DNA from 3 places in the Ligilactobacillus sp. UO.C109 genome. Region 3 is predicted to be linked to each of the others. Evidence: predicted binding sites of a transcription regulator. Region 3 holds the regulator's gene; each other region holds the start of a gene.
The links. The regulator CtsR, encoded in region 3, represses protease genes until heat stress. The targets are predictions, from matches to a motif close to TTGGTCAAAAAAGGTCAAANA.

Region 1: clpB (ATP-dependent chaperone ClpB) is a predicted target of CtsR. The motif match lies at 2,257-2,277, and genes of this name have one in related genera.
Region 2: ftsH (ATP-dependent zinc metalloprotease FtsH) is a predicted target of CtsR. The motif match lies at 3,144-3,164, and genes of this name have one in related genera.

What each region holds. Positions count from the first base shown of each region.
Region 1 covers NZ_JAPSFH010000027.1:362,942-370,979, forward strand. The annotation lists gene clpB (ATP-dependent chaperone ClpB) at 1-2,202, opposite strand, end outside; gene mnmA (tRNA 2-thiouridine(34) synthase MnmA) at 2,327-3,454, opposite strand; gene OZJ21_RS06005 (DUF1831 domain-containing protein) at 3,567-3,908, opposite strand; gene OZJ21_RS06010 (cysteine desulfurase family protein) at 3,921-5,063, opposite strand; gene OZJ21_RS06015 (5'-methylthioadenosine/adenosylhomocysteine nucleosidase) at 5,079-5,765, opposite strand; gene OZJ21_RS06020 (hypothetical protein) at 5,786-6,007, opposite strand; gene OZJ21_RS06025 (NUDIX hydrolase) at 6,017-6,553, opposite strand; gene dapF (diaminopimelate epimerase) at 6,565-7,542, opposite strand; gene OZJ21_RS06035 (Na+/H+ antiporter NhaC family protein) at 7,676-8,038, opposite strand, start outside.
Region 2 covers NZ_JAPSFH010000006.1:1,198-9,235, reverse strand. The annotation lists gene OZJ21_RS01490 (RNA-binding S4 domain-containing protein) at 1-152, shown strand, start outside; gene OZJ21_RS01485 (FtsB family cell division protein) at 191-586, shown strand; gene OZJ21_RS01480 (S1 domain-containing RNA-binding protein) at 675-1,139, shown strand; gene tilS (tRNA lysidine(34) synthetase TilS) at 1,196-2,554, shown strand; gene hpt (hypoxanthine phosphoribosyltransferase) at 2,571-3,110, shown strand; gene ftsH (ATP-dependent zinc metalloprotease FtsH) at 3,251-5,329, shown strand; gene hslO (Hsp33 family molecular chaperone HslO) at 5,462-6,352, shown strand; gene dusB (tRNA dihydrouridine synthase DusB) at 6,370-7,362, shown strand; gene lysS (lysine--tRNA ligase) at 7,456-8,038, shown strand, end outside.
Region 3 covers NZ_JAPSFH010000034.1:7,769-15,806, forward strand. The annotation lists gene carB (carbamoyl-phosphate synthase large subunit) at 1-13, shown strand, start outside; gene OZJ21_RS08770 (dihydroorotate dehydrogenase) at 32-976, shown strand; tRNA gene OZJ21_RS08775 (tRNA-Pro) at 1,013-1,086, shown strand; gene OZJ21_RS08780 (CtsR family transcriptional regulator) at 1,278-1,745, shown strand; gene OZJ21_RS08785 (ATP-dependent Clp protease ATP-binding subunit) at 1,767-4,253, shown strand; gene rpoB (DNA-directed RNA polymerase subunit beta) at 4,508-8,038, shown strand, end outside.

The DNA.
Region 1 (8,038 bases), on a different contig from region 3:
ATCTGTAGAATCATTTTCTAGCAAGAACTCTGAACCTAAATTAGATGTCATGATTAAAATTGTGTTCTTAAAGTTAACTGTTCTTCCTTGGCCATCAGTTAAGCGCCCATCATCTAGAACCTGTAATAAAATGTTGAAAACATCTGGATGAGCTTTTTCAACTTCATCTAGCAAAATAATAGTATAAGGATTGCGACGAACAGCTTCTGTAAGTTGCCCACCTTCTTCGTATCCTACATAACCAGGAGCAGCACCAACTAATCTTGAAACTGAATATTTTTCCATATATTCTGACATGTCAATTCTTACCATATGGCTTTCAGAATCAAATAAATTCTCTGCTAAAGCCTTAGCTAGTTCTGTTTTACCGACACCTGTTGGCCCCAAGAACAAGAAAGATCCCAATGGCTTGTTAGGATTTTGCAAACCAGCTCTAGATCTTAAGACTGCATCAGAAACTGCATCTACAGCTTCATCTTGTCCTATTACACGCTTATGCAAATTGTCTGCTAAATGTAAAAGCTTTTCACGTTCTCCTTCAACCAATTTACTAATTGGAATACCAGTCATTCTACTAATTACTTCTGCAATTTCCTTATCAGTGACAGACTCTTCAACCATCCATTCTTTAGGACGTTCACTATTTTCCAATTGTTGTAGTTCTTTTTCTAGTTGTGGAATCGTTGCATGTTGTAACTTAGCAGCCTTTTCTAAATCGTAATTATTTTCAGCTTCTTCTAATTGATGACGAGCTTTATCTAATTCAGATTTCTTATCAGATACTTTTTGGATGTCTAGTTTTTCATCTTCCCAACGTTGACGAAGTTTATTAGCTTTTTCACGTAAATTGGACAATTCGGCTTGTAACTCCTCTAAGCGTTTCTTAGATGCAGTATCTGTTTCTTTCTTCAAAGCAGCTTCTTCAACTTCCTCACGCATTAACTCGCGAGTTACTTGATCTAATTCATTAGGAACGGAATTCATTTCTACACGTATTTCAGCACAAGCTTCATCGATTAAATCAAGGGCTTTATCTGGTAAAAATCTATCCGTAATATAGCGATTGGATAGAGTTGCAGCTGCTACTAAAGCATTATCATGAATACGAACTCCGTGATGAATTTCATAACGTTCTTTTAAGCCACGCAAAATGGAAATTGTATCTTCAACAGTTGGCTCCTTAACAAGTACTTTTTGGAAACGTCTTTCAAGAGCTTTATCTTTTTCAATATATTCTCGGTATTCATCCAAAGTAGTGGCACCAATTAAATGTAATTCGCCTCTAGCTAACATTGGCTTCAATAAGTTTCCAGCATCCATCGAACCTTCAGTCTTACCTGCTCCAACTATATTATGAATTTCATCAATGAAAAGTAGGATCTTTCCTTCGCTTTTCTTCACTTCTTTTAATACATTCTTTAATCGTTCTTCAAATTCTCCACGATATTTAGCTCCAGCAATTAAGGAACCCATATCCAAAGAAATTATAGTCTTATCTTTTAGGTTATCTGGAACATCATTTCGAACAATTCTCTGTGCTAGTCCTTCAACAATAGCCGTTTTACCAACACCAGGTTCACCTATCAAAACTGGATTATTCTTAGCTTTTCTTGATAAAATTCGAATAACATCGCGAATTTCTTCATCACGTCCAATAATAGGATCTTGATTACCATTTCTAACTTCTTTGTTTAAATTTACTCCGTACTTTTCAAGTGATTTATAGCCTTTTTCCTGATCTTGACTTGTCACTCTTTCTCCTCCTCGATAATCAGCTACAACTTTGCCTAACTGATCTTTTGTTAATCCAGTTTGCTTTAAATATTCTGTTAAGGGATTGTACTCTAACTCCATTAAAGCTAACATTAAGGTATCTACAGACACATAAGTATCTTGATTACTTTTAGCTATTTCTTGTGCTTTTTGTAGTAATGAAAAAAGTTGCTGACTTATTGATTGTCCATATTGAACATTACCACCTTCAACAACACTGACTTTATCTAATTCACCATCAATAAATCTTTCAAAGGCCTGTATGTCTAAACCTGCTTTTTTATAGATCTCAGCAGCTATTTCTCCAGGTTGAACTAACACTTTAAATAATTCATTAATTCCAATTTCTTGATGTTTTCGGTTAATTGCCACCTTTTGTGCTTCTGCCAAACTTTTTTGAACTTCAGTTGTATAATTTTCGTTATCCATACTTATCAGTCCTCACAATATATTTCATCTTCTATATTATATCATCTTTTTTAAAGTTTGACTAAGTTTGACCTTTTATTTAAAAATAAAGAGGATCACTTAATAGCAATCCTCTTTATCAAAATTATACGTATTGTAATAATTTACTTTCCTTATATGCGTGGTCAATAGTTCCACTACCTAGACATTCTTCACCATCATAAAATACAACTTCTTGTCCAGGAGTAATAGCACGTACAGGTTCGTCAAAAATAACTTCAACCTTTGTACGATCTTCATTAAATTTAACTGTAACGCCTGTATCTTTTTGGCGATAACGGAACTTAGCTGTACAATGAAACTCATCGCCGCGATCAGAAATATCGTCAACAAAACTCAACTTTGAAGCATCTAAACTATTAGCGTATAAATGTTCATTGTGGTAGCCTTGTCCTACTAATAAAGTATTTGTCTTCAAATCTTTACCGATAACAAACCATGGTTCATTACTCTTACCATCGCCACCGATACCTAAGCCTTTACGTTGACCAATAGTATAGTTCATCAAGCCAAAATGATTTCCCTTTACTTCACCGTCAAGAGTTACCATTTCACCTGGTTGAGCAGGTAAGAACTCACCTAAGAATTTACTAAAGTTACGTTCACCGATAAAGCAAATTCCAGTTGAATCTTTCTTTTTAGCAGTTGCTAAACCTGCTTCTTCAGCAATTCTTCTCACTTCTGATTTTTGTAAGTGTCCAATTGGGAACATTACTTTTTGTAATTGTTCTTGTGAAAGCTGACTCAAGAAATAAGTTTGATCCTTGTTATCATCTGCTCCACGTAGTAAATGCACTCTGCCATCTTCATCACGACGCAATTGTGCATAGTGTCCCATTGCAATATAATCTGCATCAATAGACATTGCGTAATCTAAGAAAGCTTTAAACTTAACTTCTTTATTACACATAATATCAGGATTTGGAGTACGTCCATTTTTATATTCATCAAGGAAATATGTGAATACTCTATCCCAATATTCCTTTTCAAAGTTAACTGAGTAATAAGGAATACCAATTTGACTAGCAACTTTAGCTACGTCTTGATAGTCTTCTGTTACTGTACAGACACCACTATCATTCTTATCATCCCAGTTCTTCATAAATACACCAACAACGTCATATCCTTGTTGTTTCAATAAGTAAGCAGAAACTGAAGAATCAACTCCACCACTCATTCCTACAACGACACGAATTTGACTCTTGTCTTTCACAAAAAATCACCATCATTTCAATATATTCTGAATTTCACGATTTGAAGGTCGTTTTTGTTCAGTAAGCTACATTATAGCTATTATTACCATTAATATCAAGCATAAATACATCCTAAACTTCTTCTAGGATTTTCCTTTCCTTTAAATCATTAATGATAAATTCTAATTGTTCAATATTACCTTGGTTGTCATTACCTTTAAAAATATTTACTTCGCGCATTCCATTAGCTGTTAAAGTAACCATCTTAAAGTTCTTCATGTCAGCTTGAATTGCGACTTTTAATTTATATCCTTGATTGAAAGGAGAATATGGATCTAATGAACGTTCTAATTGAAATTTACCACCCTTAGACTCTATAAAGCCTGCATCGCGTAGTGGAAATCTCTTAACATTAGTAGAAAGTTTGTATGTCTTTGTATCTCCTAATATTTTTGCTGTTGTGCCATATGCCATAATAAATCCCCTCTATTTCTTAATAATTTTTACTAACGTCTTAATCAAGTAATCAATGTCCTCACTAGTATTATTGATTCCAAAACTAAAACGTAAGGATTCAGCAACTCTTGGACTATCTTCACCATACATTGCTGCTAAAACATGAGAAGGTTCCAATGAGCCAGCTGTACATGCTGAACCAGCAGCTGCTGAAATCCCACTTAAATCAAGGTTAGTTAGTAAACTATCACTAGCAAAGCCTTTAAACCAGATACTAATAATTTGAGGTAATTGATTTTCTTCAAGATGCCCATTAATCTCAAAGTCAATTCCATTTTCCTTTAATCCATCCATCAATTGATGTTTAAAAGATAAGTATTTTTGGCGATGTTCTTCTTTTACTTCTGCTGGTAATAAACTAACAGCTTCTGCAAAACCTGCAATTGCTGGTACATTCTCAGTTCCTGCACGACGCTTTAATTCTTGATCGCCACCTTTGATTAAGGATGGGAAATTAATTCCATCTCTGCGATATAGAAATCCTAACATTTTAGGGCCATTCAATTTATGTGCAGACACTGATAATAAATCAACTTTTAAATCTTGAACATCTATATCAAGTGCACCATAAGTTTGAACTGAATCTGTATGGAACCAAGCATTAGTTGGGGCTACAATTTTACCTATTTCTTTAATAGGGAGATGACTTCCAACTTCATTATTACCCATCATAATAGATACTAAAATTGTATCTGGTCTGATAGCTTGTTTTAGATCATCTAAATTAATTTGACCATACTCATCAACTGGAAGATAAGTAACTTCAAAGCCTTCTTGTTCTAAATATGCCATTGGTTTTAGAACTGCTTCATGTTCAATTGCTGTAGTAATCAAATGACGACCTTCATTTTTTCTAGCCATTGCTGTTTGGATAATAGCAGTGTTGTCACTTTCTGTACCGCCACTAGTAAATACAATTTCATTGTCATTTTTAGCGTTAATTGACTCAGCTATTACGTGACGACTATTATCTAAGATAGCACGTGCTTGACGACCATAATAATTTACGGCAGAAGCGTTGCCGAAAGTATTGGTCATAGTTTCAGTCATCTTCTCAACAACTTTTGTAGCCATTGGAGTTGTGCCTGCATTATCTAAGTAAATATACTTCAACTTTCTCACCTTACATTATTTTTTTAAAAAGTTTAAAATCATATTTGCTGATTTTTTACCAGCTTCTATGATAAATTCATCAAAGCTTTGTCCAGCATCTTCATCACCGACATCAGACATCGCGCGAATGATTAAGAATGGCACTGAGAATTGATAAGCAACTTGAGCGATTGCTGCTCCTTCCATTTCACAAGACAAAGCATCTGGATAAATTTCTTTAATTGCTGCAATTTTTTCGCTAGAAGATACAAATTGATCACCAGTAACAATTAATCCTTCTTTAGCCACTAAATTAGATTCTTTGGCTGCTTTAGATATTGCTTCTAATAAATCTTTATCTGCAGTATAAATTTGAGGTTGTTGTGGTAATTGTCCTGGTTTATAACCAAAAGCAGTTGCATCTGCATCATGGTAAGCAGCACCTGTAGAAAGAACCACATCACCAACATGTAATCCTTCACCAATACCACCAGCAGAACCAGAATTGATAACAGCATCTACTTTATAATTAGCAATTAACAGACCTGTTGTTACACCGGCTTGAACTTTACCAATTCCGGAGCGAGTAAGTACTACTTCTTTTCCGTTAATCGTACCACTGTAAAAATCAATTCCACCAATTGTATCTTGTTTTTTATCTTCTAATTGTGCTACTAGAGATTTTATTTCTTCTTCCATTGCACAAATTATTCCATACTTCATTAAAAAAATTCATTCCTTTACTAAAAATTAACGAAAAACATTATCAAGTATACTATAATAATCGCTAAAATTAATCCCGCAATTATCATATTTAGTCTTGCTTTTAATCGGTTTTTCTTATAATTTTCTTCATTTGATTCGCGTAGTTTTCTAGAACCTGTTCGACTTAGACCTTCTAATTCAGAATCTTCCTGAACATCATCTACTTTATTTCTACGCCTTAATTGTGGCTTTTCGTCCATTTTCCACCTCTATTGCATTAATTTCCAGTACATAACTGCAATTAATGTTTTACTGTCACAGATTAAGCCTTCCGCAATTGCTTGTTCTACTTCAGGTAGTGATAATTCTACTAATTCAAGAAATTCATCACTATCTTGTGGTAGTTCATCCTTAACTGGTTTTAGATTTACAGCATGATACATGTACATCTTTTCATCTGCAAAACCTGGCGATGTATAGAAAGTATTGATAAATTCTAATTTATCAGCTTCAAAGCGAGTTTCTTCATTTAATTCTCTAACTGCCGTTACATTTGGATCCTCACCAGGTTCTATTTTACCAGCAGGTACTTCCAGAGTTACCTGGCCTAAAGGTGCTCGCCATTGTTTGATGAATACCATTTTATTTTCGTCAGTAATTGCAATAATTGCAACCGCACCTTGATGACGGATAATTTCTCGTTTGGCTTCTTTGCCATTTGGGAGTTCTACCGTTTCAATATCTAAATCAATTATTTTACCATCAAAAACATGTTCTACTTTTTTTACTTTTTCTTCAAATTCCATAATTTTTCCTTCTATCTGTGAAGTTGAGCAATAAATGCCTCATAAGCTGCTTGCTCACCAGTTTCATTCCATGTGAAATTATCAAAGTTACCATTGATTGCATCTGCTTGAGAAATATTAACCTTAGCCACTTCTGTCGCATTACCAATCAATGACATCCAATAGTCACCATTTTCGCGTTTATGAACCATTGTTCTTACCATACCACCAGGATTAATAACTGTAATCAACTTTTCAAAGTCAATTTGGTCAGAATGTAGTAGGACATACATCAAACTTGAAGCTGACATCGCTGTACCACACGCATTTGTGAAACCTACCCCACGTTCAAATGTGCGAACAAAAATCTTGCCTGGTTCTAGAATTTCAACAAAACTTACATTTACACCATCAGGGAAAATTGGATTGTTTCCGTTATTTAAATAACTAGCAATTCTTCCTAATTCTTCACCCATCAATGTTTCATGATCAACAAATGCAATCAAATGTGGATTAGGAACTGCTACTGCAGAAAATTTAATTGTTTCTGATAACTCTGGAATATAATCATCTATTAATTTTTCTTTACCTACATGCATTAGTAAATCTTGTGCATCGAAACTAACTGGGGAAATTTCCGCATCAAATGCTGGAACCTTTTCTGCAAGTTTATCAGCTTTTTTTACTTCAAGATCAGCATGCATCGTTTGAATTTTAAATTCTGCTAAATTTTTCTTTTCGCTTAAGTAGCGAGCAACAGTTCTAATACCATTTCCACACATACTTGCTTCACTACCATCAGCATTTATAACACGCATTCTGCCATCTGTGCCTTCATGACCAGCTTGGACATATAAGACACCGTCAGCACCACCATGTAACCCTGTATCGCGATCACAGACCTTTTGTGCTAATTGAATAAGTTCTTCTTCTGTTAAAGGCTCTTCAAGATTATCTTCATCAAGAATGAAAAAATCATTACCAGAACCATGTACTTTAAGCATTTCCATTCTACTTTCCTCCATAAAATGTGCATTTTAAGTTTATCATACCAAACTTTACGTTAATTTGCGAAAGAAAAACCATCTATTATTAGTTTGAAACTAACTATAGACGGCTATCAGAATTATATATTATATAAAATTAATTTTCTTTCTTCATCTTTAAACCAATTCCAGTATATCCACTAATTACTGAAAGAATTGGTGATAGTAATGCAAATAAAGTAAATGGTAAGAATTCTAGCACTGGAACACCTAAGGTTGAGGCTGCAAAAGATCCTGCAACGCCCCAAGGAATGAGGTAGTTGATTACACTACCACCATCTTCCAAGACACGTCCAAGTGCTAATGGAGCTAAACCTACTCTATCAAATGCATCCTTGAAAGCTCTACCTGGAAGAATAACAGATAGGTATTGTTCACCAACAAAAAGATTTATTCCAATTCCTGCAAGGATAGTACTTAGAACTAATTTCCCTGGTCTATTTAATCTTTGAATTAGTGG
Region 2 (8,038 bases), on a different contig from region 3:
ATGTAAATGTTGGCGATGAAATTGTGATAAACTTTGGTAATAAAGTATTAACGGTTAAAGTTAATGATATTAGAGATACAACAAAGAAGAAAGAAGCACAAGAATTGTTTGAAGTTATCTCTGAAGAATATAAGGAAGATTTTTCTATATAAATCGTTTTGGATAAAGAATGGAAGGGGCTAGATAGTCAGTGAAGAAAAGATCAAAGATTACTATTATGGATAATGATTATTTTCGTAAGCAACAAGCTAAAAGTAAAAATGCTGCTTTAAAAGCTAAACACTATCAACATTATCGATTGTTTAGAGTAAGTATTATTTCTTTAACTATACTATTAACAATAGTGTTTGGAATAAGACTCATTACAATGCACTATCAAACCCAAAATATTAATGTTCAAACGGAAGAAGCTAATAAGAAGTTAGAAAAAGTAAAAGCTAAAAATACTGATTTGAAAGAGCAGATTAAGCAATTAAATGATGAAGATTATTTAAGAAAATTAATTCGAGAAAAGTACTCCTATTCTAAAGATAACGAAATAATTTATAACTTACCAACAGATGTTACAAAAAATATTGGACAATAATTAAAAAAAGTTTAATTTAGTAGTATTAATAATATTTAGTGCGTGATATACTGAGAGGTATAGAATTTCAAGGAGGAAGACAATTTTTATGTCGATTGAAGTAGGAGCTAAACTTTCCGGAAAAGTTTCAGGAATTACAGATTTTGGTGCATTTGTTGATTTAGGGGATAAGAAGACAGGATTAGTTCATATTAGTGAAGTATCCAATACTTTTGTTAAAGATATCCATGAAGTCTTATCTGTTGGTGATGAAGTTACTGTTAAAGTTTTATCTGTCAGTGATGATGGTAAGATCGGTCTTTCCATCAAGAAAGCAGTGGATAAACCTCAAAAGCAAAACAACCAACGTCGTAACAATAATCACGAACAACACAATAATAGGGATAAAGTAAAGAAAAATCATAATACTTCTTTTAAGCCAAAGCATGAAGAAAAGAAGAAAGATTTCGATTCCTTATTAGCTGGATTTTTGAAGGAAAGTGAAGATAGATTGACTTCCTTGAAACGTAATACAGAAGGAAAACGTGGCGGTCGTGGCGGTCGTCGCAGCTAATACAACAAAAGGTAAGAGGTAATTACTTCTTGCCTTTTTATTTTTTGAAGTGAGTGATAAAGTTGAATGTAAAAAAATTTGAAAATCAATTATTACAGCGACTTAGGGATTTAAAAATTTCCAATAAAAAAGTATTGCTTGCAGTTTCTACAGGTGTAGATTCTATGGTCTTATTATCAGGAATGTTGAAATTGAGTAAAGTTTTAAATGTAGAAATTAATGTCGCTTATATTGATCATCAATTACGAGAGCAAAGCAAAGAAGAAACAAAATTTATTAAAGAGTTTTGTTTTGCACGAAATATTCCTTTATATGTATACAGGTGGGAAAAAGAAGAACATCCTGTACAAAGCATTGAAGCTGCAGCCAGAGAAGTTAGATATAACTTTTTTGAAAAAGTCCTAAAAGAAAATAATATTGAGTACTTGGTAACGGCGCATCATGGAGATGACCAAGCAGAAACTTTTTTAATGAAATTAATTCGAGGTGGGAATATTCAACAATTACAAGCAATTCAATCTGTACGCATTTTCAGAGAGGATTATCAAATAGTTCGTCCCATGTTAATTTTTAATAAAAAAGAAATTTATGATTATGCTAAACAATTAGGGATTAAATATTATGAGGATGAAACTAATAAAAGCGATGACTACCAAAGAAATAGGTTACGACATCATATAATTCCAGTATTAAAAGCAGAAAATCCAGAATTTTTAAAGCATGTATTAGAATATACTCAGCAATTAACAAATAATTTACAAGCAATTCAAGAAGTAGCTGATGTGAAACTGAATAAGATTTCTAAAGAAGAAACTTTGGACTATGATAAATTTGTTAAAGAAAGTCCCTTATGGCAACGTATTCTACTTGAACGATATTTAGAAGTAAAAGGATTAGAAATCAAAGAAACACAGGTACAGCAAATTTTAGCGATGCTTAATGATGAGAAGAAACCTCAAGCAAAGTTTGATTTGAATGAAAAATTTGAATTCTATCATGAATATCTCGAAATAGGAATAAGAATTAAAAGTACTACTAGTTTAAATCTAGAAGAAAATTTTGAATTAAAATTGAATAAATGGCATAACTTAGAAGAAGGGAAAAAGATAGGCTTATTTAAGATTAATGAAATAGAACTAATGCCTGGAGATGAAACTCTAGTTGTAGAAGATAATGAAAATTGGGTAATTAGACATAGACAACCGGGTGATTCACTAAAAATGAGCTTTGGAAATCAAAAAATTAAAAAAGTTTTTATTGATAAAAAAATTCCAAGTGAACAGAGAAATAAGAGTTGGCTAATTACAAAAAATAAAAATGAAGTGTATTGGATTTTAGAAACAAAAAAAACTGATTTGTCACTGGCCCCACAAAATGCTAAAATTCATTACATACTAGTATTTAGAAAAAAGTAAGAAAGAGGTTAATCTTATGAACAACGACATCAAAGAAGTTTTATACAGTAAAGAACAAATCGCTGAAGTTACTAAAAAACTAGGAAAGCAAATTACTAAGGATTTTGAAGGTAAAAATCCATTAGTAGTTTGTGTTCTTAAGGGTGCTGTTATGTTCACAACTGATATTATTCGTGAAATCGATACATATTTAGAATTAGATTTTATGGACGTTTCTAGTTATGGAGAAGGAACAGAATCATCTGGTGAAGTTAAAATTATTAAAGACTTAGATACATCTGTAACTGGAAGAGATGTTTTAATCGTTGAAGACATTATCGATACAGGTCGTACATTACAACGTTTAGTTGAACTATTTAAGCATCGTAATGCAAAATCTGTTAAGATTTGTACTTTACTTGATAAACCTGAACGTCGTGTTGAAGGAGTTAAGCCTGACTATGTAGGATTTGAAGTTCCTAATGAATTTGTAGTAGGTTACGGTTTAGACTTTGCAGGTCGCTATCGTAACTTAGGATATGTTGGAATTTTGAAGCCTGAAGTTTACGAAGGTTAATAAAATTTTAAACAATTTATTTTAGTGAAATTAATAGTCAATAATAGTCAAAATTTATTAATTATGCTATTATATTCACAATGGAGTGCTTATTTAATGGTGATAAGTGACTCTTTAATCCTTGGATATGGAGGAACGTTATGAATAACAACAGGAATGGTAACGGACTTCTTAGAAATAGTTTCTTTTATATCGTAGTATTCTTGGGTATTATGGGTGTCTTGTATTATATGTTTGGTAGTCGCCAAAGTATGCAGACACAACAAATTCAATCTAGTCAATTTATAACAGAATTGAAGAAGAATAATATTAAAGATTTTACGATGCAACCTTCTGGAAGTACGTACAAAATAACGGGTACTTATCGTCATGCTAAGAAATCATCTGGTTCGAGTGGTATTGCCGGAATTGCTTCCAGTGGTGCGGATGAATCAACTGGTTTTACAACTAATGTATTGACGAATGACTCGACTGTAAAACAAATTCAAGAGTATGCACAAAAAAATAAAATAAAAAATAGTGCTAAAGAAGAAGAATCTAGTAGTATTTGGATTCAACTTTTAATTTCAGTAGTTCCAATTCTATTCTTCATTTTCTTCTTCTACATGATGATGGGTCAAGCTGGCCAAGGTGGCGGCGGTGGCCGTGTTATGAACTTTGGAAAATCCAAAGCTAAGCCTATTGACAAAAAGAACAATAAAGTTCGTTTTTCAGATGTAGCTGGTGCTGAAGAAGAAAAGCAAGAATTAGTTGAAGTTGTAGAATTTTTGCGTGATCCACGTAAGTTCTTAGCTTTAGGTGCTAGAATTCCATCTGGTGTGCTATTGGAAGGACCTCCAGGAACTGGTAAAACTTTACTTGCTAAAGCTGTTGCTGGTGAAGCTGGTGTACCATTCTTCTCAATTTCTGGTTCTGACTTCGTTGAAATGTTCGTCGGTGTTGGTGCTAGTCGTGTGCGTGACTTATTTGAAAATGCTAAAAAGAACGCACCATCTATTATCTTTATCGATGAAATTGATGCGGTAGGTCGTCGTCGTGGTGCCGGAATGGGCGGTGGACATGATGAACGTGAACAAACACTTAACCAAATGTTAGTTGAAATGGATGGTTTCGAAGGTGATGAAGGTGTCATCGTTATGGCAGCTACTAATCGTTCTGATGTATTAGATCCTGCTTTGCTACGTCCAGGTCGTTTTGACCGAAAGATTTTAGTAGGTCGTCCTGATGTTAAGGGTCGTGAGGCTATTTTGAAGGTTCACGCTAAGAACAAGCCTTTAGCAAAAGATGTCGATTTGAAGATGATTGCTAAGCAAACACCTGGTTTTGTTGGTGCTGACTTAGAAAACTTATTGAATGAAGCTGCATTACAAGCTGCTCGTCGTGATAAGAAAGAAATTGATGCATCTGATATCGATGAAGCAGAAGATAGAGTTATTGCAGGACCTGCTAAGCGTGATCGTGTAATTAGTAAGCATGAACGTGAAACAGTGGCATATCACGAAGCTGGACATACAATTGTAGGTTTAGTATTAAATGAAGCACGTGTAGTTCATAAGGTTACAATCGTACCTCGTGGACGTGCTGGCGGATATGCTATCATGTTACCAAAAGAAGATCAAATGTTGATGTCCAAGAAGAACCTTAAGGAACAAATTGCTGGTTTGATGGGTGGACGTGCAGCCGAAGAAATTATCTTTGGTCAACAATCTTCTGGTGCTTCTAATGACTTCCAACAAGCTACTCAATTAGCTAGAGCAATGGTTACAGAATTTGGTATGAGTGACAAGTTAGGCCCTGTTCAATATGAAGGTCAAGCTAATATGCAACCTGGTGAATTCAATGGTCAACATAGTTACTCTGGACAAACAGCTAATATCATTGACGAAGAAGTTAAACGTATTGCCAATGAAGGTATGCAACAAGCTAAGGAAATTATCGAAGCTCATAGAGAACAACATAAAGTAATCGCTGAAGCATTACTTGAACATGAAACTCTAGATGAAAAACAAATCTTGAGTTTGTATAAGACAGGTAAGATGCCAGCAGAAAACGAAGATGAATTTCCTAGTGAAAAGGCAGCAACTTTTGAAGAAGCAAAACAAGCTGTTGAACGTAGAGAAGCTAAAAAACAATTAGCTGAAAAAGATGAGGAACATAAAGAAACAGAAGTGTTCTATCCTCATGAATCAGATGAAGATACTGATAAGAAAGATGAATAACAAAAATGGTATTGGTGGTTTTAAACTGTCAGTACCATTTTTTATTTGACAAAATAAAAAAGATAATAATAGAAAAATTGACTACAATTTGTTAGTATGTAATTTGTGTATAAAAATAAAGAGGTAAGAAAAATGTCTGATTATTTAGTTAAAAGCTTAGTATATGATGGAGCAATTAGAGCTTATGCAGTTGATGCTACTGAAACTGTAGGAGAAGCACAAAAATTACACGATACTTGGAGTGCTGCTTCAGCTGCTTTTGGTAGAAGTTTGATAGGTACTTTATTATTATCAGCATCGGAACTATCTGGTGATGAAAAAATGACCGTAAAAATCAATGGCGATGGACCAATTGGGGCTATTGTGGTAGATGGTAATGCTAAAGGTACAGTCAAAGGATACGTACATGAACCACATGTGCATTTGCCTTTAAATGAAAAACATAAGATTGATGTTAAAGGCGCAGTAGGTACTCAAGGCTTTTTATCAGTAACTAAAGATTTAGGATTAAAAGAGCCTTTTACAGGACAAGTGCCCCTTGTATCTGGTGAGTTAGGTGAAGATTTCACTTACTATCTAGCTAAGTCAGAGCAAATTCCATCAGCCGTAGGATTATCTGTTTTTGTTGAAGATGATAACACAATAGGTGTAGCTGGTGGTTTTATGATTCAAGTTTTACCAGGAGCTAGTGATGAGATTTTAGATGAAATTGAAAAGAAGTTACAAGAAATACCGTTAGTATCTGAAATGATGCGTAAAGATGGTAAGACTCCTGAAGAAATTTTGTATACACTTTTCCCAAAAGACAAAGTAAAAATTCTTGAGAAAATGCCAGTAGCATATGAATGCGATTGTTCAAAAGAAAGATTTGCTGAAGCACTAGCAAGTTTACCTAAAAAAGATCTTGAAGAAATGATAGAACAAGATAAAGGTGCAGAAGCAGTTTGCCATTTTTGTGGGAAAAAATATGAATTTAATGAAGAAGAATTAACTAAAATTATGAATGAAGCTAATCAAGCTTAAAATGGAGGAAGAGAATAATGGAATGGAAAATTGGTGATATATTTATCCCTAATCAAGTTGTAGTAGCTCCTATGGCTGGGGTTACAAACGTTGCCTTTCGTATGATTTGTAAGGAATTTGGTGCAGGTTTAGTTGTTTGTGAAATGATTTCTGACAAAGGAATCCATTTTAGAAATAAGAAAACATTAGATATGCTATTTGTTGATCCAACTGAGCATCCAGTTAGTGTCCAAATTTTCGGTGGTAGCAAAGAAACTTTAGTTGAAGCTGCTCAATTTGTGGCAGAAAATACTGCGACTGATATTATCGATATAAACATGGGTTGCCCAGTTCCTAAAGTTACAAAGACTGATGCTGGTGCAAGATGGCTTTTAGATCCAGATAAGATTTATGAAATGGTTCATGCAGTTACTAGTTCTATAGATAAGCCTGTAACAGTTAAGATGAGAACTGGTTGGGATGAAGATCATATTTTAGCTGTTGAAAATGCATTAGCAGCAGAAGAAGGTGGAGCTAAAGCATTAGCAATGCATGGACGTACTAGAAAACAATTATATACAGGACATGCAGATTGGGGAATTTTAAAAGAAGTAGCTGATCATTTAACTAAGATTCCATTTATGGGGAATGGTGATGTTCGTACACCAGAAGAAGCTAAGAAGATGTTGGATGAAGTTGGAGCAGATGCAGTAATGATTGGTCGTGCAGCTTTAGGTAATCCTTGGATTGTTAAGCAAACAACACATTACCTTGAAACAGGAGAAATTTTGGAAGAACCTACACCTGCAGAAAAGATTAAAGTTGCTAAGGAACATTTACATCGTTTAGTTAAAGCTAAAGGTGAAGTTATTGGGCCAAAAGAATTCCGTTCTCAAGCTGCATATTATTTGAAAGGAATCCCACGTTCCGCGCGTACTAAAGCGGCTTTAAATTCTGCAGATACAGAAGCAGAAATGATCGATATTTTTGATAATTTCTTAGCAGATACATTAGCACGTCAAGCTGTTTAGTGGATATTTTGTTAATATTATAATTAATATGTTCAGTTGACTATGATATAATAAAGAGCAGTGTATAAATTATTGAGAAAGTGAGGATTTTAAATGGCTAATCAACAATCAATGAATGATCAGTTAAGAGTTCGTCGTCAAAAGATGCAAGAATTGCGCGATGAAGGCGTTGATCCATTCGGTCATAGATTTGAGCGTGATTTCTTAAACAAAGAATTACACGACAAATTTGAAGATAAGACAAAAGAAGAATTAATTGACTTAGATGTTAAGGCTACAATCGCAGGACGTATGGTAGCAAAGCGTGGTAAAGGTAAGGTAGGCTTTGCTGATTTACAAGATAAGACAGGTAGAATGCAACTTTACATTCGTAAAGATGAAGTTGGCGAAGAAATGTACCATATCTTTAAACGTTCAGATTTAGGAGATTTCTTAGGTGTAACTGGTGATGTTATCAAGACTGATATGGGTGAGCTTACAATTAAAGTAACTAAACTTACTTTCTTATCCAAGGCTCTAAGACCATTGCCAGATAAATTCCACGGTCTTCAAAACGTAGAACAAATTTATCGTCAACGTTACTTAGACTTAATTACTAACCGTGAAAGTTACAATCGTTTTGTAAACCGTAGCAAGATTGTTACAGCTGTTCGTAATTATTTAGATAGTAATGGAT
Region 3 (8,038 bases):
TAACTCACTTTAATTAATGGAGGAATTTATCATGGAAACAAAAAAATTGGCAGTATCATTGCCTGGACTAGAATTAAAAAATCCTATCATGCCTGCTAGTGGGACTTTTGGCTTCGGCGATGTTCCAAGTGCTAATAAATATTCTTTGGATACATTAGGAGCATTGGTTATAAAAACTACTACTCCAGAAGCTAGAACCGGGAATCCTGATCCTAAAATTTCAGTAATTGAAGATGGAGTCTTAAATGCAGTTGGTCTTACTAATCCTGGTGTAGATGTAGTAGTGTCTGAAAAGTTACCAGCTTTAAGAGAAAAATATCCTGAACTACCAATAATTGGAAGTGTTGGTGGAGCAACAGAAGATGATTATGTTGAAGTAGCTACTAAATTGTCACAATCAGGAATGGTTAATGCATTAGAGTTGAATATATCTTGTCCTAATGTTCATGAAGGTGGTATGGCATTTGGAACTGTTCCAGAAGTTGCTGAAAGATTAACAAAGAAAGTTAAGGAAGTTTCAACAGTTCCTGTTTATGTAAAACTCTCACCTAATGTAACAGATATAGTGGCTATTGCTAAAGCTGTGGAGCGTGGTGGAGCAGATGGAATAAGCATGATTAATACAGTTTTAGGAATGCACATAGATGTAGCGTCAGGTAAACCAGTACTTGGTAACATTATGGGTGGTTTATCTGGGAAAGCTGTAAAAGCAATTGCGATTAGAATGATCTATCAAGTCGCTCAAAATACTGATTTGCCAATTATTGGGATGGGCGGGGTAGAAACAGTAGATGATGTCTTAGAGATGTATATGGCTGGTGCTTCAGCTGTTGCTGTTGGAACTGCACATTTCCATGATTCTATGATTTGTCCACATTTGATTGAAGAACTTCCAAAGAGAATGGAAGAATTGGGAATTGAAAGCCTTGAGGAATTACGTTTAAATGTGAAAAAACGTGGAGCGTTCAAGCTTTAATAAGTAAAAATAAAGTAATATAATGGAATCTGTACTCGGAAAATAGCTCAGCTTGGTAGAGCACATCGTTCGGGACGATGGGGTCGCAAGTTCGAATCTTGTTTTTCCGATAGGATTCTAAAAAAACACAATATTGTTAAACTCTCTTTGAGTAGAGTAGGGATTAAAAAATTCTTGCACTACTTTAAAGAGAGTTTTTTGATTGTTAATAGATACTAAATTTTTGCATTTGTTGCCGAAATTCATTTATAATAGACTAAAAGTCAATGTAGGTCAAACCTACAAGAGAGGATGGAGAATTATGCAGAACCGTAACATTTCAGATATTATTGAACAATATTTGAAAGATATATTGGCTGATTCAAGAAGAATTGAAATAAAGCGGTCTGAGATTGCACAGCAATTTGACTGTGTTCCATCACAAATTAATTATGTAATAAAAACTCGTTTTACTTTGAAAAATGGCTATGTTGTTAAAAGTAAACGTGGCGGTGGCGGCTATATTCGGATTGTAAAAGTAGATTTGGCAGAGAATCAGTCTGTTTTAGATGATTTGATTTCTGCAATTGGCACTGAAATTACAGAAAACCAGGCTTACCAATTAATTAGTAGTTTATACGAGGATGGCGTCTTTTCTAGAAAAGAAGCAAATTATGTCTTAGCTGCTATTAGCCGACAAGCTTTGGATTTGCCGACTGCTGAAATGGAAAATATGATTCGCGCAAGGATTTTGGTAAGTATCTTAAATCAATTGAGATGCGAAGAATAGAAGGGAGTAATGGTTATGGCTATGGAAGAAAGGTATACACCGAGTGCTAAACAAGTATTAGTTCTTGCACAACAACAAGCTAATTACTTCAAGCATCAAGCAATAGGAACAGAGCATTTACTTTTAGCACTAACAATGGAGAAAAATGGCGTAGCTGCTAAAGTATTACAAAGTTTTGTAGTAACTGAAGTAGATGTGCGAGAAGAAATTGAACATATCGTAGGATACGGTAATTTACAACGTAGAGGCGCTGATACTTATTTACCATATTCCCCAAGGACTCGTTATGTATTAGAGCGTGCTAGAGAACATGCTAAACTTTTTAATGTTGAAAAGGTAGGAACAGAACATATTTTGTTAGCACTATTAGAAGATGATAAAACTATTTCTTCACGTATTCTAGCAGCTCTGAATATTGATTTACGTAAGGTGAAAAATATTACCTATCGTACAATGGGTGTAGATGCAACAACAGCTAATAGAACACGTAAGAAATTAGCGTTATCAGAAAAGAAACAGGATAATGGTACACCTACGTTAGATGAATTAGCACGTGATTTGACAGAAATGGTGCGTAAAGATCAAATTGATCCAGTAGTTGGTAGAGATAATGAAATTAAGCGTGTTGTTCAAATTTTAAGTAGAAGGACAAAGAATAATCCAGTTCTTTTGGGAGAACCAGGTGTAGGTAAAACAGCTGTTGCAGAAGGATTTTCACAAAAGATTGTAAATGGTGAAGTTCCTGATAATTTGAAGAATAAGCGTGTAATGATGCTTGATATGGGATCTTTGGTTGCTGGAACAAAATATCGTGGTGAATTTGAAGATCGATTAAAGAAGATTATTGAAGAAATTCGTGAAGATGGCAATGTTATTTTATTCATTGATGAAATGCATACTCTAATAGGCGCGGGTGGTGCTGAAGGCGCGATAGATGCTTCCAATATTTTAAAACCAGCATTAGCGCGTGGTGAAGTACAAGTAATAGGTGCAACAACTTTAAATGAATATCAAAAATATGTTGAAGCTGATGCAGCTTTGGAAAGACGCTTTGCTAGTGTGACAATCAATGAGCCAACCCCAGAAGTAGCGTTGACAATTCTAAAAGGATTACGTCCTAAATATGAAAAACATCATCAACTTCAAATTACAGATGAGGCATTAGAGAGTGCAGTTAAGTTAAGTAAAAGATATATTGCTTCAAGATTTTTACCTGACAAGGCAATTGATTTAATGGATGAGGCTGCTGCTAGAGTAAGAATTAATAATGCACAAAAAGTGGACAAAGTTTCTGCAATAAAGAAGAAATTATCAGAGCTTTCCCAAGAGAAGACAGAAGCGTTGTTAAAAGAAGATTTTGAAAAAGCTGCAGAAATCAGAAATGAAGAATTAAAGATTCAAGAAAGGCTTGAAAAGCAAATCCAACGTGACAAAGATGAAGAGGATAGCAATAACTATCGTGTAAAAGTTACGGCTGAAGATATTGCAGAAGTTGTTTCTGAATGGACTGGTGTTCCAGTAACTCAAATTAATCGTTCTGAAGGAGACCGACTAATTAGATTAGAAAAGATATTGCATAATCGAGTTATAGGACAAGATGAAGCTGTTAAAGCAGTAAGTAAAGCGATAAGAAGAGCAAGAAGTGGTTTGAAGGATCCTACAAGACCAATTGGCTCATTTATGTTCTTAGGTCCTACAGGTGTAGGTAAAACTGAATTAGCTAAAGCTTTAGCAGAAGCTATGTTTGGCTCAGAGGATTCAATGATTAGAATTGATATGAGTGAATATATGGAGAAATACACAACTAGTCGTTTAATTGGATCTCCTCCTGGATACGTAGGATATGATGAAGGCGGACAATTAACTGAAAAGGTTAGAAATAATCCTTATTCAGTAGTATTATTAGATGAAGTTGAAAAAGCTCATAATGATGTTTTCAATATCTTGTTACAAGTATTAGATGATGGATTTTTAACTGATTCTAAAGGTAGAAAGGTAGACTTCAGAAATACAATTATCATTATGACATCTAACTTAGGTGCTACAGCCTTACGCGATGAAAAATCAGTAGGTTTTGGTGCAAAAGATGTCAGCGATGATTATGAAGCAATGGCAGCAAAAGTTAGAGAAACATTGAAGAAGACTTTTAGACCAGAATTCTTGAATCGTCTTGACGAAACTGTTGTATTCCATTCGCTTAATAAAGAAGAAATTCATCAAATTGTTAAATTGATGGCTAAGAATATTATAGATAGGATTAAAGAGCAAAATATTAATCTGAAAATTACCCCTGCAGCAATAGATATAGTTGCAGAAGCTGGATTTGATGCTGAATATGGTGCTCGTCCTATTAGACGTGTCCTTCAAGATAAGATAGAGGACTTACTAAGTGAAGAATTATTAGCAGGTAATATCGAAACTGGAGCAACAGTAACAATAGGTGCTAAAAAAGGTGAAATAACGATAAAAGTTAAGAATCCAGTAGCTGCAGAAAAAATAAATAGTTAATAGTTATATTTAGTATTGACAAATACTGAATATCCATTTAAAATATATAAATGCGAAAAACTGTGAATTGATTGTTTGTTATGATATATTGTCCATAGCAGACTTGATAAAAGCAAAAATAGTATGAAGCAAATTTAATTTGTCTCTGTCTGTTTTTGCTTTTTTTTGCCAAAAAACCGGTAAAAATAAAAATTGTAATAAAATTGTAATAAAATTGTAATAAATTAATCGAGTCACAGCAAATTTTTTGAGAGGTGAACAACTTGGCAGGACACTTAGTAAAATACGGTAAACACCGTGTACGTAGAAGTTACTCGCGAATTAAAGAAGTTCTTGATCTACCTAACTTGATTGAAGTTCAAACTGATTCTTACAAGTGGTTTTTAGATGAAGGTCTTCGTGAAATGTTTGATGACATTATGCCAATTGAAGATTTTCAAGGTAAATTATCACTTGAATTTGTAGATTATCAACTTTTAGAACCAAAGTATACAGTTGAAGAAGCACGTCAACATGATGCTAATTATTCAGCACCATTACATGTTACTTTACGCTTAATCAACCATGAAACTGGTGAAATTAAGTCACAAGATGTATTCTTTGGCGATTTCCCATTGATGACTAAGCAAGGTACATTCATTATTAACGGGGCAGAACGTGTTATTGTTTCACAATTAGTTCGTTCTCCAGGTGTATACTTCAACTCCGAATTAGATAAGAATGGTCGTACTAACTACGGTACAACTGTAATTCCTAATCGTGGGGCTTGGTTAGAATATGAAACAGATGCAAAGAATGTAGCATATGTACGTATTGATCGTACTCGTAAAATTCCATTAACAGAACTTATCCGTGCTTTGGGATACGGTTCTGATAATGAAATTGTAGAAATTTTAGGATCTAATAGCGATAGCTTGATGCTTACTTTGGAAAAAGATGTACATAAGAATATGGATGATTCTCGTGTAGAAGAATCTTTGAAAGATATTTATGAACGTCTACGTCCAGGTGAACCAAAGACTGCTGATTCATCACGTAGTTTGTTAACAGCTCGTTTCTTTGATCCAAAGCGCTATGATTTAGCACCTGTTGGTCGTTATAAGATTAACAAGAAGTTAGATTTAAAGACACGCTTATTGAATTTAACTGTTGCAGAAACATTAGCTGATCCTGATACAGGCGAAATTATTGTAAATAAGGATGAAGTTATTGATAAGCAAGTTATGGATAAATTAGCTCCATACTTAGCAAGAGATGACTTCAAGACATTTACTTTCCATCCATCTGAAGAAGGTGTTGTTCAAGAACCAATGACTCTTCAAATTGTGAAAGTATATTCACCAAAGGATCCAGAAAAGGTAGTAAATGTTATTGGTAATGCAAATGTTGATATCCAATTCAAGCACATTACACCAGCTGATATAGTAGCTTCCATGAACTACTTCTTCAATTTACAAGAAGGTATGGGTTCAACAGATGATATTGACCACTTGGGTAACCGTCGTACTCGCTCTGTAGGTGAATTATTACAAAACCAATTTAGAATTGGTTTATCACGTATGGAACGTGTTGTACGTGAACGTATGTCAATTCAAGATACATCAACTGTTACACCACAACAATTGATTAATATTCGTCCAGTTGTTGCTTCAATTAAAGAATTCTTCGGAAGTTCTCAATTGTCCCAATTCATGGACCAAACTAATCCATTGGGTGAATTGTCTCATAAACGTCGTTTCTCTGCTTTGGGACCTGGTGGTTTGACTCGTGACCGTGCTGGATACGAAGTTCGTGATGTTCACTATACACACTATGGTCGTATGTGTCCTATCGAAACTCCTGAAGGTCCTAACATTGGTTTGATCAACAGTTTATCTTCTTATGCTCGTATTAATAAGTATGGTTTTGTTGAAACACCATATCGTCGTGTATCTTGGAAAACACATAAAGTTACAGATAAAATTGACTACTTAACAGCTGATGAAGAAGATAATTACGTTATCGCACAAGCTAACTCACCATTAAATGATGATGGTTCCTTTGTTGATGATGTAGTTATGGCTCGTAAGAAAGATGATGACGTTGAAATTTCAACTGAAAAAGTTGACTACATGGACGTTTCACCTAAACAAGTAGTTGCTGTTGCTACAGCATGTATTCCTTTCTTGGAAAACGATGACTCTAACCGTGCTTTGATGGGTGCTAACATGCAACGTCAGGCTGTTCCTTTGATTAAGCCGCATGCACCATTAGTTGGTACAGGTATTGAATACAAAGCTGCACATGACTCTGGGGTAGCATTGATTTCTGAACATGAAGGTACAGTTGAATATGTAGATGCTCGTGAAATTAGAGTTCGCCGTGACGATGGTTCTTTGGACAAGTATAAATTGATGAAATTCCATCGTTCTAATGGTGGTAAGAACTATAACCAAACACCAATTGTACGTGTTGGAGACAGAGTAGATGCTGATGAAGTATTAGCTGACGGACCAGCTATGGAAAATGGAGAATTGGCTTTAGGTCAAAATCCATTGATTGCATTTATGACATGGGATGGTTATAACTTCGAAGATGCTATCGCAATTAACGAACGTTTAGTTAAAGAAGATGTTTATACATCTATTCATATTGAAGAACATGAATCTGAAGCTCGTGATACTAAATTAGGACCTGAAGAAATCACACGTGAAATTCCTAATGTTGGTGAAGATGCTCTTAAGAACCTTGACGAATTTGGTATTATCCGTATTGGTGCTGAAGTAAAAGATGGAGATATTTTAGTTGGTAAAGTAACTCCTAAAGGTGTAACAGAATTATCTGCAGAAGAAAGATTGTTACATGCTATCTTCGGTGAAAAAGCACGTGAAGTTCGTGATACATCATTACGTGTTCCTCACGGTGCAGGTGGTATTGTTCAAGACGTTAAAATCTTTACTCGTGAAGGTGGAGATGAATTATCCCCAGGTGTAAATATGATGGTTCGTGTTTACATTGCTCAAAAACGTAAGTTACAAGTTGGGGATAAGATGGCTGGACGTCACGGTAATAAAGGTACTGTTTCTGTTGTTATTCCAGAAGAAGATATGCCATTTATGCCTGATGGTACTCCAATCGATATCATGCTTTCTCCAATGGGTGTGCCTTCCCGTATGAACATCGGACAAGTTTTGGATCTTCACTTAGGTATGGCTGCTCGTAAATTAGGTATTCACGTAGCTTCACCAGTTTTCGATGGTGCTCGTGATGAAGATATTTGGAGTGCATTACAAGAAGCTGGATTACCTGGCGATGGTAAGACTGTTTTATATGATGGACGTACAGGTGAAGCATTCGATAACCGTATAGCAGTTGGTGTTATGTACTACCTTAAACTTGCACATATGGTTGACGATAAGATTCATGCTCGTTCAATTGGACCTTACTCATTAGTTACACAACAACCACTTGGTGGTAAGGCACAATTTGGTGGACAACGTTTTGGTGAAATGGAAGTTTGGGCATTAGAAGCTTATGGTGCTGCTTACACACTGCAAGAAATTTTGACTTACAAATCTGATGATGTTGTTGGACGTGTTAAGACTTATGAAGCTATCGTTAAGGGCGAACCAATTCCAAAACCAGGTGTTCCTGAATCATTCCGTGTTCTTGTTAAAGAATTACAAGCATTAGGTATGGATATGAAAGTTCTTGATGCTGATAAGAATGAAATTGAATTACGTGATATGGATGACGAAGACGATGATATTGTTAACGTTGATGCATTGAAGAAATTCGCAAAGGAA